DNA from 2 places in the Arthrobacter sp. 01N442 genome. Region 1 is predicted to be linked to the other one. Evidence: riboswitches for the same ligand, from Rfam matches in the RefSeq annotation. Region 1 holds a riboswitch; the other holds the start of a gene.

Region 1 (7,046 bases):
TCCCGATGAAGACCTGGATGAAGGCGAAGAAGATGGTGGCGATGACGGCGACGTAGAGCAGGGCTGTAAGGATCCAGCCGGATTCCCCCATGATGCGGGCAACCGGGGCCGGGACCGGAATGACGCCGTGGCTGACGTTGCGCACCGTCACCCAGACGAACATGGGAATCATCGCGGCCCAGACGATCATGCAGAACGGGCAGAGGATGTGGATCGAGTACAGCGCCTGGGACCAGAGCCACACCACGAAGGCGAAACCCAACGTCACGCCGGTCTGCAGCCCGATCCAGTACCACCGGGCGAACTGGGCCCCGGCGAAGATGCCCATCGCCGTCGTAATAATGACTGCGAACGCGACAATGCCAATGAACATATTGGGGAAACCGAAGACGGAACTTTGCGGTGTTTGCATGACCTGGCCGCAGGAGATCCAGGGATTCACGTCGCAGACGGTGACGTGCTTCGGGTCCTTGAGGACTTCCAGTTTCTCCAGGACCAAGGCGCCGGAGGCAAGCCAGCCGACCACGCCGGTGATCAGCAGTAGCCAGGCGAAGGGCCGGTCACGCGTCATCGGCGGCAACGGGCGCTCCGCAGCTGCCGCGCCGGCGCCACGCTCGTGGGCAGTCACGTCGCCGGGGGCGTGGGAGATGCTGGGCATGGGATTTCAGTCCTTTGCGTCGGGTGCTCTTGGGCCGATTCTATCGCCGGAGGCTGGACGTAACCGGGTAGGCGTTGGGCCGTCGACAGTGATTCGGTCCACGGCGCGGACAGGATGACCCGCTTAGCCCTGCTTTGGCGCCTGCTGTGAGACAATGAACCTGGCTGGGGCTCGATCCACATTCGGGTCTCGGTCCGGCGACTTTGCTTTCAAGACCGCCAATGATGAGCAGGGCATACTCTGGATCACTTGATCCGGCCTATCCCGCAATGCCATTGGACGGCACCTGGTTGTGACACAGAGATCAACGGGTTCAAAGCAATCTCGCCGGCCTTCCAGGGCTGCCGCACCCCACTGCCGGTGCGAACCTGGAGGTATCCAACTGACTTCTGTCGGTGCCTGCGGGTGCTGACAAATATTTGCCCCACGGGTGCCGGATGTGGCGGTACGTCAGGGCAGGAGTGTAGCCACATATGGATAATGACCAGCTTGTAGCCGGTAACAACGAAGCCGCTGCCGCCGAAGAAGCCCCGGAAACCGCCGCCGCGGAGGCGCCCAAGAAGGCAACCAGGTCCCGCCGCAAGGCCGCCCCGAAGGCTGAGGCCGCGGTTCCCGCTCCCGAAGCCGTTGCTGACGTCGTTGCTGACGCAGCCCCGGCCGCTGACAACCTCGAAGCCCCCGCAGCCAAGGCCCCGGTCCGCCGGAGCCGGTCCCGCAAGAAGACCGAGGACGAAGTGTTGCCCGCCTTCGCCGATTCAGCCGCGGCCGCGGAAGCTGCCCCCGCCGCCGAGGCATTCGTTGGACTGCCGGCCGCCGAGACGGCACCGGAAAAGCCGGTCCGCCGCCGTGCCTCCCGCGCCAAGACGGCCCCGGCCCCTGCACCGACGGAAGAGGCCGCCACGCAGGCCGAAGCCGCTGAAGTGCCTTCCGACGCGCCGGCTGCCGAGACCGCACCCGCCGAGGCCGCACCCGCCGAGACTGCAACCACCGCGGCTGCTCCGGCAGAGGCGCCGGCTGCCGAGACCTCCGAGGCACCCTCGCTCTTCCTGGCTCCCGGCGCTGTCACCTCGATGATTTTCCAGGCCCCGGACCTGAGCACCGTCGTCCGTCCCGCCCCGGCCCCCGCGGCAAGCGCGGAAGCCGAAGAGGAAGAGGACGAGGAAGGCGACGACGCCGGCAGCCGCCGCCGTCGTCGCAGCCGTGGACGCCGTGGCCGCAGCCGCACCGGCGAAGCCGACACCGACTCAGACGGCTCCGCCGAAGGTGCGGGCGAGTCCGACGAAGACTCCGAGGGGACGCTCGAAGACGGCGTGACCTCGCGCCGGCGCCGCCGTCGCCGCCGCGGAGACCAGGACCTCGAACTGACCGGTGGCGGGGACGACGATCCGCCCAACACGGTCACCCGCGTCCGCGCGCCGCGTGCGATCAGCGAGGCCCCGGCCAGCAACCGCGTCACCTCCCTCAAGGGCTCCACCCGCCTGGAAGCCAAGAAGCAGCGCCGCCGCGAATCCCGCGACACCGGCCGCCGCCGCACCGTCATCACCGAGGCCGAGTTCCTGGCCCGCCGCGAATCGGTGGACCGCCAGATGATCGTCCGGCAGCGCGACGACAGAATCCAGATCGGCGTCCTGGAAGACGGCGTGCTGGCCGAGCACTTCGTCTCCAAGACCCAGCAGGACTCCCTGATCGGGAACGTCTACCTGGGCAAGGTCCAGAACGTACTCCCGTCCATGGAAGCGGCCTTCGTCGACATCGGACGCGGCCGCAACGCCGTCCTGTACGCCGGCGAAGTCAACTGGGACGCCGTCAACCTCGAGGGCAAGCAACGCCGGATCGAGAACGCGCTGAAGTCCGGCGACTCCGTACTCGTCCAGGTCACCAAGGACCCGGTGGGCCACAAGGGCGCCCGCCTGACCAGCCAGATCTCGCTCCCGGGACGCTACCTCGTGTACGTGCCCGGCGGCTCGATGACCGGCATCTCCCGCAAGCTGCCCGACGTCGAACGCAACCGGCTCAAGCGGATCCTCAAGGACCGCCTGCCGGAGGACGCCGGCGTGATCGTCCGCACCGCGGCTGAGGGCGCCTCGGAAGAGGAACTGACGCATGACATCAACCGTCTGCGTGCCCAGTGGGAAGGCATCGAAAGCCAGTCCACATCCACCAAGATCCTCGCCCCGGAGCTCCTCTACGGCGAACCGGACCTGACCATCAAGGTGGTCCGCGATGTCTTCAACGAGGACTTCTCCAAGCTGATCGTCTCGGGCGAGGAAGCCTGGGACACCATCGAGGCCTACGTCACCTACGTGGCACCGGACCTGGTGGGCCGGCTTGAAAAGTGGACCAAGGACACGGACATCTTTGCCGCCTGGCGCATCGACGAGCAGATCCACAAGGCGCTGGACCGCAAGGTCTTCCTGCCCTCCGGCGGCTCCCTCGTGATCGACCGCACTGAAGCCATGACCGTGGTGGACGTCAACACCGGCAAGTTCACGGGCAGCGGCGGCAACCTCGAGGAAACCGTCACCAAGAACAACCTCGAAGCGGCCGAGGAAGTCGTCCGGCAGCTGCGGCTGCGCGACATCGGCGGCATCATCGTCATCGACTTCATCGACATGGTGCTGGAATCGAACCGCGACCTCGTGCTGCGCCGCATGGTGGAGTGCCTGGGCCGGGACCGGACCAAGCACCAGGTCGCCGAGGTGACCTCGCTGGGCCTCGTGCAGATGACCCGGAAGCGGATGGGCACCGGGCTGCTGGAAGTCTTCGGCGAACAGTGCGAGGCCTGCGCAGGCCGCGGCGTCGTCACCCACGACGAGCCCGTGGAGCACCGCCGCGCCAACACCGTCGCCGCGGAACACCACGTCCCGCGCACCGAACACCAGCCCGCCGCACGCACTGAGCGCAAGCGCCGCCGCGGCAAGGGCGGTCAGGGAGCCGGCGAAACCACGCCGTCCGCCCCCGCAGCCGTGCACGCCGAGCCCACCGAGGCAGAGCGCCACGCGAAGGCGGAGGCGACGCGTGCCGCGCTGGCCAACATCGCCGCCGCAGCACACGCAGCCCACCTGCACGACGGCGAGGCAACAGCCGCTCCCGACGCCGAGACCCGCCAGGCAGCGCTCGACGCCGCCGTGGAGCTCGCTTCGACGGAGGAAGCAGCGGGACGTCCCGCGGCAGTGCTGACCTTCGGCGGCGAACAGGTCGCCTTGCCCTTCGTCGAGCACGCCGAGGAAACCCCGCAGCCTGCGCTGACCCTGGATGTGCTGACCGAAGCGTTCGCCCACTTGGGCGACGCCGAAGCCGGCAAGCCGGCCGACGCGGTCCAGACTGCGGAACGTCCGGCGGAACGGTCCTCGGAACGGTCCGCACCGGAGGCTCCCGCGGCGGAGCAGGCGGCGCCAGCCGCCTCCCGTGCCACCCGTGGCCGCGGCCGCGCACGGACGGCTCGGATCACGCCGCCGAGCGCACGCACCGCCGAGGCGCAGGCGCCGGTCCGGGAGGAGACCCGCAAGGCACCCGAGGCGCAGGCCCCGGTCCGGCAGGAAGCCCGCAAGGCGGCCGCACCCCAGGCGCAGGCCCCGGTCCGGCAGGAGACCCGCAAGGCGGCCGCACCCCAGGCGCAGGCCCCGGCTGAGGCAGCTAGCGGCACCGGAGCCCGGCGGGTGCGCCGGAACCGGAGCGCCAGCCGAGCCCAGGGCGCCGCCAACGAGACGTCCGTACAGCAGCGGGAAACCGCTCCGTCGGCTGCGGCCGTCTCGGTCCACGAGGCGAAGGCCCCGGAGCAGGCCATGGTGGCCACCAAGCCGGCCGCCAACAAGCCGATCATCCTCGGCGTCGGCGTCCCGGCGTCGGAGCTCTAGGGCCAGCAGGCATCACGGCTCGCGGGTGCCGTCCGGAATCGATGTAGCGTTACGTCGATCCCGGACGGTACCCGCGAGTTGGTTAACGGGCCGGCCACTGGGCTGACATGTAGGAAGCCTGGCGGCGGGGAACGCTAGGCTAGGGGACTGACACGGGGTGCCGCGCATCGAGCCGGCTGAGATCCAGACCCGTTGAACCTGTCCGGTTAGCACCGGCGAAGGGATGTCTCTTGTCTTCCACGACCGCGCTCTCATCAACCCAACCGGGACCTGACCGGGCCCCGGCCCTCCTGCAGTCCGTCTTCCCGGCGCCCGACGCCGGAACCCCGGGGACGCCAAGGATCCCGCGGGTACTCGCCATCGCCGGCTCCGACCCCTCCGGCGGGGCCGGCATCCAGGCCGATCTGAAAAGCATCGCCGCGAACGGCGGCTACGGAATGGCGGCCATCACGGCGCTGACGGCCCAGAACACCAAGGGCGTAAGGTCCGTGCATGTGCCGCCGGCGTCTTTCCTGACGGCCCAGTTGGAGGCCATCAGCGATGACATCACCATCGATGCCGTCAAGATCGGCATGCTTGGCGACGACTCTGTGATCGACGCCGTCCGGACCTGGCTTGAAAAGGTGCGCCCCGGCGTCTTGGTCCTGGACCCGGTGATGGTCGCGACAAGCGGTGACCGGCTGCTGCAGGAATCCGCCGAGACCGCGCTGCGGGAGCTGCTCCCGCTCGCGGACCTGATCACCCCGAACCTGGCCGAACTGGCCATGCTGCTCGGCGAACCGGCCGCCCAGGACTGGGACGGGGCGCTGGAGCAGGGCAAACGGCTCGCGGCGCTGACCGGCACAACGGTGCTGGTCAAAGGCGGACACCTGCCGGACACCGGAACCCACGTCGGCGGGTCCTACGACGGCGGAAGCCAGGACGCCGGCGGCTGCCCGGACGCGCTCGTCAACACCGGGGGAGTGCTGGGCCAAGAGGTGGTGGTCGTGGCAGGCCCGCGAATCGCCACCCGCAACAGCCACGGCACCGGCTGTTCGCTGTCCTCGGCGCTGGCCACGGTCCAGGCCAGGACGGGGGATTGGGAGACATCGCTGCGGGACGTGAAACCCTGGCTGCTCGGCGCGCTGCGGGAAGCAGGGCGCCTGGAGGTCGGAACCGGCAACGGACCGGTGCACCATTTCCACCACCTGCAGCCCGCCGCTTCGCCGGCCGGTGCGCAGCTCCCCGCCGAGGGCCACTTCGCGGCGCTGCTGGAAGGGCACGCGGCGGACGAGCTGGAGGCGATCTACGCCTTGGGCTTCATTCGGGGCCTCGCGGACGGCACCTTGCCGGAACACGAGTTTGCCTACTACCTCGCACAGGACGCCCTCTACCTCAACGGCTACTCCAGGGTGCTCTCCCGTGCGGCGGCGCTGGCGCCGTCGGAAGCCGAACAGCTCTTCTGGTCCCGTTCGGCGCAGCAGTGCCTCGAAGTCGAATCCGAACTCCACCGGAGCTGGCTGGCCGGCCGCACCGTCGAGAGGCAGCTGGGCCCGGTCACCAAGGCCTACGTGGATCATCTGCACGCAGCCTCGCTCGCGGGCAGCTACGGCGTGCTCGTCGCGGCTGCGCTGCCGTGCTTCTGGCTCTACGCCGAGGTGGGCGCCACGCTCCACCGCGACTTCCTCACCGCCGGTGCACCGGCCGGGCACGCATATGCTGACTGGCTGCGGACCTACGCCGACGAGGCCTTCGCCGAGTCGACCCGGCAGGCGATCAGGTACGCGGACGCGGCAGCCCGCAACGGCTCCGAGGCGGAGCGCAACGCCATGGCGGTGGCCTTCCGGCAGTCCGCCCGGTACGAAGTCGAGTTCTTCGACGCGCCGAGGCTGCACGCCTGAGCCGCGCGGAGCAGGGCAGCCGGTAACATAATGGGGCGCGGTTCCGGAAGTCGCTGCAACACCACAACTTTGTCCCCCGCGGACATGGTGTGGCGCCTGTCACGCACTACCCGCCGGGACCAGCCTCGTTTGCGACCGAAGGCAAAATTAGCGTAGTCTAGATCTTCGGTGCTTACGCCAACACTTGGGTTATGACCTTGAGGAACTGTTCACCCGTATTACGGGCAGGACATTCCACGGGATAGCTCATGGGTTCCCCCGGGGAATCCACCGGCGTTGAGGCACAGCGTGAGCCGGTCCAAACATTTTGGCCCCAGGTTCCGCACGCAAATCTAGTAATAAACGTCGAGAGAAGTGAGTTCCCCAGTGGTGTACGCGATTGTCCGCGCAGGCGGCCGCCAAGAGAAGGTTTCCGTTGGAGACTTCGTTACCCTGAACCGCGTCCCCGGTGGAGCCGGCAGCACCTTTGAGCTGCCCGCACTGCTCCTGGTGGACGGTGACAAGGTCACGTCTGCAGCCAAGGACCTGGCCAAGGTAACGGTCACGGCTGAGATCCTGGAAGACCTCCGTGGTCCCAAGATCGTCATCCAGAAGTTCAAGAACAAGACCGGTTACAAGAAGCGCCAGGGTCACCGTCAGGAACTGACCAAG
Region 2 (7,046 bases), on a different contig from region 1:
GGACCTGGGCGGCGATGCCGGACTGCACCGGCGCGGGCGGAACCGTGTGGAAGCCCCGCAGCAATCCGGCGCGGCGCGGGCGTTCCCGGGATACGGCCAGCCCCTCGGCAGCCAGCAGCAGTTCACCGGCAGCGTCATCCCCTTCCGCGTCCGCTCCGGCGTTGCGGGGGCGGGTGGCCGGCACGTGGCCCGGCACCCAGACTCCGGCGGCGATGAGCATGTCCCGTGCCTGTTCCAGGACCTGGTCCGGAGGCCCGTCCAGCAGCACGGCGGAGTCCGTCCCGGAGCCGGGCTGCAGCACGACGATCCGGTCCACCAAGTCCTTCCACACGGCAACCCGGTGCTCCACCACCACCAGGGTGGCCCCCGTCTTGTCCAGGGACCTTCCTACGGCGTCGCGGACCTCCAGGACCCCGGCCGGGTCGAGGTTGGCTGTGGGCTCGTCCAGCAGCAGCAGTCCGGGCCGCATCGCAAGGATCCCGGCGAGCGCCAGCCGCTGCTTCTGGCCGCCGGAGAGCGCCGACGTCGGGTGCTGCAGCGGTAGGCCGCCGAGCCCGACGTCGTCGAGCGCCTCCGCCACCCTGCGCCAGATGTCCGCCGGCGGGACGGAGAGGTTTTCGGCTCCGAACGCCACGTCGTCACCGAGCCGCGAGAGCACCACCTGGGTCTCCGGGTCCTGCTGCATGAGCCCGGCCCGGCCGCGCCGGGCCCGCGGCGGGGCGCCGTCGATGAGCAGGGTGCCAGTTTCGTCGTCGTCCTCGGCCTCCGCTGGAACGGCGGCCGAGGTGGCTGCCGCAGTTCCTGCGGCGCTGTTGTCGCCCAGCACCCCCGCCAGGGCGTGCAACAGCGTGGACTTGCCCGCGCCGGACGGGCCCAGCAGGAGCACACGCTCGCCCGGGCTGATGTCCAGGTCCAGGCCGCTCACGGCGGGACGGGACCGTCCGGCGTGCCGCCAGCCCCAGCCGCGGGCACTGACCGCGGCCGGGCGCACGGAGTCGTTGGATGTCATGCGGATGCGTTCCTTAGGAGAACACAGGTTCCGATGCCGCCTTGCGGGACGCGAAGGAGGCCAGCACCCCGGTCTTGGCCAGGCCGCGGGTGGCGAGCCAGGACAGTCCGCCGGCGATCACTGCTCCGGAGATGGCGCAGAAGATAATGTAGGCGAGCTTGTCCCCGGCTTCGTACGCGATGTTCCAGCCCCAGGGCAGGAAGGAGTCGTTCAGGCCGCAGAACAGGCCCGCGCCGGCGCCGGCCAGCAGGGACACGGGCAGGTTGAACTTCTTGTACAGGAACGCGGCGAAGACGAGTTCCGCGCCGAGGCCCTGCAGAATGCCGGAGATGAGCACGGTGGTGCCGTACTGCGAACCCATGATCAGCTCGCTGGTGGCCGCCACCGCCTCGCAAAACAGGGCTGCCCCGGGCTTGCGGACCACGAGCATGCCCAGCACCGCCGGGATCATCCAGCCGCCGGCGTAGAGCCCGGTGAGCGGCGGGTAGGCCGCGGTGAGCGGGCCCGTCACGAGGTTGGCGCCCTGGTCCCAGGCCCAAAAAATCACGCCGCCGGCAACAGCGATCAACGCGGCCACCACAATGTCGACTACGCGCCAGCTGTACTTGCCGGCGGTAAGCGTCTGCTTCGCAGAAATGTCAGTCATGTCGTCCTCCTGAGGTACAGGAGGGGAGGGCGCTCCGGCGGCGCCGCGGCTTTCGCCACGGGTGCCGGGCACCCTGAGAACTCGACTCCCTTGCGCCGGTACTAACCGGATCAGGTTCGAGGGTCTGCGGCTGTCCGCACTCTCAGCGCCCACCTACGGTTCCCTGGACTGCTCCAGTGATGGCCCGACGGCGGCGCTCCCCTGTCGTATGTAATTCGCCCTTGTGGGCTGGCCCAGTTTACACCCGGCGGCCCTCTTCGGCGGTGCCCCGCAACGGCCCGCTTGGTAGAGTCGGCCCAGGAAGCGATTACCGGACACTGACGGAAGCTGAAGCCCTTGACCGACTCACCAGTGACTTCCCCCGACTTCGACCCGGATTCCGCGGAGCCGCAACCGCCAGGATCCCTGGCGGCGCTGATCGGCCGCATCCTGGCGGAGATCGACGAGCTGCAGTTCCAGGCGTTCAGCAAGGACGACGCCCTGGACCTGGGGCTGCTGCTGGTGCAGCTCGGCCGGCAGCGTTCCCATCCGATCGCCGTCGACATCACCAAGGGCGAGCAGGTCCTGTTCCACGCCGCGCTGGAGGGCGCCACGCCGGACAATGAGCGCTGGATCAAAGCCAAACAGCGCACCGCCGTGCGGTACGAAGTCCCGTCCCTGCTGGTGGGCCTCCGGGCCCGCGCCGCCGGAGGAAGGATGGAGGACAACGCCTGGTTCGACCAGCGGGAGTTCGCCGCGCACGGCGGCTCGTTCCCCATCTATGTGCGGGGAACCGGAGTGGTAGCTACTGTCACGGTGTCCGGGCTGCCGCAGAAAGCCGACCACGAGCTGGTTGTCGAGGCACTTTCCGAAATCCTCGGCCGCTCGGGACGCTAGGCTAGGGGAAGCCCTGTTTCCTCCCGCAAGGAGTACGAAGTATGAACATCTTCATCAAACTGCTTGGCACTGGAGTCAGCCTCCTCGCCGGTTTCGTCGGCACCAAGGTGGTCGACACCGTCTGGGAAAAGACCACCGGCAACAAGCCGCCCAAGGGCCACGACGACGACGTCCCCACCACGCTGCGCCAGGCCCTGACCTTCGCGCTGATTTCGGCCTCGGTCAGCGCCATCATCCAGGTCCTCGCCAACCGCGGCACACAGCGGGCGATCACCCGCTTCGCCAAGACCCAAGACATCGTCTAGGCGCATCGTCTAAGAGCAGTACCTGAGGTTCCCGGCCTGGTCGGACCGCCATGCGGGCGGACTGCCCGCGGCCGGGAACCTCACTCGTCGTCGGTGAAGCCTTTTTTGCCCGCCGCCTGCTGGACGACGGCTTCCAGCTCGTCGGCGCTGAGCAGTTCCGGGTGCAGGTGCTTGGTGCGGTAGCCGGCGCGGCCCACCATGTGCGCCGAGACCGGCACCGTGAGCAGCTGGAAGATCCAGGCCACCAGGAGTACGGGCCATACCCACCAGGTGCGCAACTGCAGCCCCACCGCGCAGAGCAGCAGGAACAATCCCAGCACCTGCGGCTTGGTGGCGGCGTGCATCCGGCTCATGAGGTCCGGGAACCGCAGCAGGCCGATCGCGGCGCCGAGGGACATCAGCGCCCCCACCACCATGAACACTGCGGAGACGGCGTCGATCACGGCGTCGGCGGACATCGCCTCAGGACTCATTTGGCTTCCTCCGGTCTGCCACGAAACGGGCCACCGTCACCGACCCGACAAAGCCGATGATCGAGATGGACACCAGCAGCATCAGGTTGTTCAGGTGCCGGTTTACGGCCATGTCGATGCACAGTGCCGCGCCCAGGATGGCCAGCAGCACATCGGCGGCCAGCACCCGGTCCAGCAGCGAGGGCCCGCGCGCGATGCGGATGATCGCGCCGCCCGCGGCGAGCGAGAGCACCACAGCGGTAATCGTCAACACCAGCGGCATCATGCGCCAACCTCCTGCTCGAGTGCGGACAGCTCGGCCTTGGTGCCCATGATCCTGATCAGCCCGGCCTCGGTGTCGCGGACCTCCTTGCGGAGCTTGTCCGCGTCCTCGGCGTCGCGGACGTTGATGCCGTGGATGTAGAGCGTGGACGTGGACCTGTCCACCTCCACCACTACGGACCCCGGGATCAGCGAGATGACGTGTCCCGTAGCGGTCACCAGCAGGTCGGAGTGGCTGCGGAGCGGGACGGCGACGACGGCGCTGATCACCTTGGGCCCGCGCACCACGGCCAGATACAGGACCTGGAAGCTGGCAGCCACCACCTTGCCCAGGAAAACCACGGCGAACGGTACGGCGCGCAGCACATTGAAGCGGCCGCCCAGCTCCACCGGCGGCAGGTAGAACAGCCGGGCCACCACCACCGCGATCAAGGCGCCAAAGAGCAGGTTGCCGGCGCTGAAGTCCTGCCAGAGTGCACCCCAGACGATGACGAGCCAGACCAGCAGGGGCAATTCCTGGCGCAGCGAGATCCTCTTGCGCGTCATTTCCCGCCCTCCTGCCGCAGCGGTTGGGCGATCGGCGGAACCGGCGCCTCGTCCCCGAGCACGGCGTGGATGTAGGCGGAACGGTTCAACATCTCCTCGGCGGACTGCCCGGCAACCCGGAAGAGCGGCCCGGCGAACACCGTCAGCGCCACCCCGAACAGCACCAGGCCCAGGGTGGAACCCACCATGGTCCGCGGCAGCAGCGTCACATTACGCTGGCCCGCGCGGTCGCCGGTGGCCGCGTCGGCGGGAGCGGCGAGCAGGACGGGGTCGGGATGTTCGGCATCCTCGGGCTTGCGCCAGAAGGCACGGTTCCAGACCCGGGCGATGGCCAGCAGGGTCAGCAGGCTGGTCAGCACGCCGCCGGCCACGAGCGCGTAGGCCAGCGGGGTCCCCAGGGAGACGCCGGCCTGCAGCAGGCCGAGTTTGCCCAGGAAGCCGGATAACGGGGGGATTCCGGCCAGGTTCATGGCGGGCACGAAGAACAGCACGGCCAGCAGCGGCGAAAGCTTCGCCAGCCCGGCGATCCGGTCCACCGAGGAACTCCCGGCCCGGCGCTCAATCAGGCCGGTCACCAGGAACAGGCTGGTCTGGATGGTGATGTGGTGCGCCACGTAGAACACAGCGGCTCCCAGGCCCGCCACGGAGGACATCGCCAGGCCGAACACCATGTAGCCGATGTGGCTGACCAGGGTGAAGGAGAGAAGTCGCTTGATGTCGCTTTGCGCCAGGGCGCCCAAAATCCCCACCACCATGGTCAGGAGGGCCGCAACCATCAGCGGGGTGTTGAACGTGTCCCCGGGAAAGAGCAGGGTCTCGGTGCGGACCATCGCGTACACACCCACCTTGGTAAGCAGCCCGGCGAACACGGCCGTGACCGGGGCGGGTGCGGTGGGATAGGAGTCCGGGAGCCAGAAACTCAGCGGGAAGACGGCGGCCTTGATGCCGAATGCCACGAGCAGCAGCACATGCAGGAGGTTCCGGGTGCCCTGGTCCAGGTCGACCAGCTTGACCGCCAGGTCCGCCATGTTGATGGTCCCGGTGGCGCCGTAGATCATGGCGATCGCGATCAGGAAGAGGACCGAGGAGACCACCGAGACCACCACGTAGGTCACGCCGGCCCGGATCCGCGGGCCCGTCCCGCCGAGGGTCATCAGGACGTAGCTGGCAGTCAGCAGGATCTCGAAGCCCACATAGAGATTGAAGAGATCCCCGGAGAGGAAGGCGTTGGACACTCCCGCCACCAGGATCAAATAGGTGGGGTGGAAGATCGACACGGGGGCGTCGCTGTCGCCGTCGGCCATGCCCTGCCCGGTGGCGTAGACCAGCACGGCGAGGCTGACGGTGGAGGACACCACCAGCATGAGCGAGGAGAACTGGTCCACCACCATCACGATGCCCCAGGGAGGCAGCCAGCCGCCGATGTTGACCGCCGCCGTGCCGCCCTGCCAGACGGAGGCAAGCAGCAGGCATTCAAGCAGCAGGGTCAGCGAGAGGAGGGCTATGCTGACGGTCCGTTGCGCCCGTGGTTGCCGGATCAGCAGGAAGGTCAGGGCGGCCCCGAGGATGGGGAGGACGACGGCGAGCGGGGCAAAGCTTGCGATGTTCACTCGGTCCCTCCTTCCGGGGCGGGGGTGATGTTGCGGGAACCGGGCTGCTCTTCGGCGGCGGCGTCGACGGCCGGCATCCGGCGGGCACCGGCCTGCACGGTGTCGGTCGGATCCGGGGCAACGTCGGCTTCCGCCGGATCGGCCGCCACCAGCGGGAATTCCGAGGTCTCCGCGGGAATGACGGCATCGTCCTCGGCGTCGAAGCTGGGGGTCTCGGCCACCCGGCGGTCCTCGGCGTCGTCCTGGATGTCGTCCTGCCGGGCCAGCACCCAGGTGCGGTAGATGATGCCCAGCATGAAGGCCGTGACGGCGAAGGAGATCACGATTGAGGTCAGGATCAGCGCCTGCGGGAGCGGGTCGCTGTAGTCCCCGGCGGCCGTGTCCTTGTTGAACAGCGGGGCGAGGCCCGCATAGCCGCCGGTGGCCAGGATCAGCAGGTTGGTGGCGTTGGCGAGCAGCATCAGGCCCAGCAGGACCCGCGTGAGGCTGCGTTCCAGGATCAGGTAGATGCCGCAGGCGTACAGGGCTCCCATCACCGTCAGCAGGGTCAGATTGACGCTCATGCGTTCCCCTTGGCGGTGGTTTCGGCCGGGGCGCCGTCGGCTTCCCCGATTTCGGACGGCTGCGCGGATTCCTCCGCGGGCTGCCCTTCCGGCTGTTCCTTTGGCTGTTCCTCGAAATGCTCGTCGATTTCAGCGCCGAGGCTGCGCAGCACGTCCAGGGCCAGGCCGACGACGACGATGTACACGCCGATGTCGAAGATGGTGGACGTGACGAACTTGATGTCACCGAAGACCGGCAGCCAGAGTTCGATAATGGCACTTTGAAAGACCTGGCCGCCAAGCAGCAGCGGCGCGACGCCGGAAGCCGCGGCGGTCGCGAGGCCTATGCCCAGCAGGGCGCCGGCGCTGACCGGGGTGGCTTCGCGCAGTTCGAACCGGCCCCCGGCGAGATAGCGGATGGTGAGGGCCAGGCCCGCCGTGAGCCCGCCGGCGAAACCGCCGCCGGGAAGGTTGTGGCCCGCGAGCAGCAGGTAGATGGAGAAGACGATCATCGAGTGGAAGATCAGCCGGGTAACCACCTCAAAAATGATCGAGCGCCGCTCCGGGGCCATGGTCCGTCCGGCCACGAGCCAGGCATCGCGCGTCGACGCGGCAAACCGCCGGCTCATGGCGAGCGCCGCGTTGTCCCTGGTGTGGGCGGGCCGGTCAGTCCGGCGGCCCACGGTACCCTCCGCCACGGAGGCCGAGGGCCCGATACGGTCGCCGCGGCCGCGGACGAAGATCAGGCTGGCAACGCCGGTGGCGGCGAGCGCCAGGA

What was found. A riboswitch is a leader RNA that binds a small molecule or an ion and turns the genes downstream of it on or off. The one in region 1 is predicted to bind thiamine pyrophosphate.
Region 2: linked by a shared signal. The riboswitch ahead of AC1DNC_RS07640 (ECF transporter S component) and the one ahead of AC1DNC_RS12490 (bifunctional hydroxymethylpyrimidine kinase/phosphomethylpyrimidine kinase) in region 1 are both predicted to bind thiamine pyrophosphate.

Annotation. Positions count from the first base shown of each region.
Region 1 covers NZ_JBFTRD010000005.1:257,322-264,367, forward strand. The annotation lists gene AC1DNC_RS12480 (vitamin K epoxide reductase family protein) at 1-658, opposite strand, end outside; gene AC1DNC_RS12485 (Rne/Rng family ribonuclease) at 1,132-4,515, shown strand; TPP riboswitch at 4,659-4,756, shown strand; gene AC1DNC_RS12490 (bifunctional hydroxymethylpyrimidine kinase/phosphomethylpyrimidine kinase) at 4,806-6,395, shown strand; gene rplU (50S ribosomal protein L21) at 6,762-7,046, shown strand, end outside.
Region 2 covers NZ_JBFTRD010000004.1:65,251-72,296, reverse strand. The annotation lists gene AC1DNC_RS07645 (ABC transporter ATP-binding protein) at 1-1,009, opposite strand, end outside; gene AC1DNC_RS07640 (ECF transporter S component) at 1,023-1,655, opposite strand; TPP riboswitch at 1,725-1,868, opposite strand; gene AC1DNC_RS07635 (heme-degrading domain-containing protein) at 1,992-2,531, shown strand; gene AC1DNC_RS07630 (DUF4235 domain-containing protein) at 2,573-2,836, shown strand; gene mnhG (monovalent cation/H(+) antiporter subunit G) at 2,917-3,309, opposite strand; gene AC1DNC_RS07620 (MrpF/PhaF family protein) at 3,299-3,574, opposite strand; gene AC1DNC_RS07615 (Na+/H+ antiporter subunit E) at 3,571-4,116, opposite strand; gene AC1DNC_RS07610 (Na+/H+ antiporter subunit D) at 4,113-5,726, opposite strand; gene AC1DNC_RS07605 (Na(+)/H(+) antiporter subunit C) at 5,723-6,289, opposite strand; gene AC1DNC_RS07600 (Na+/H+ antiporter subunit A) at 6,286-7,046, opposite strand, start outside.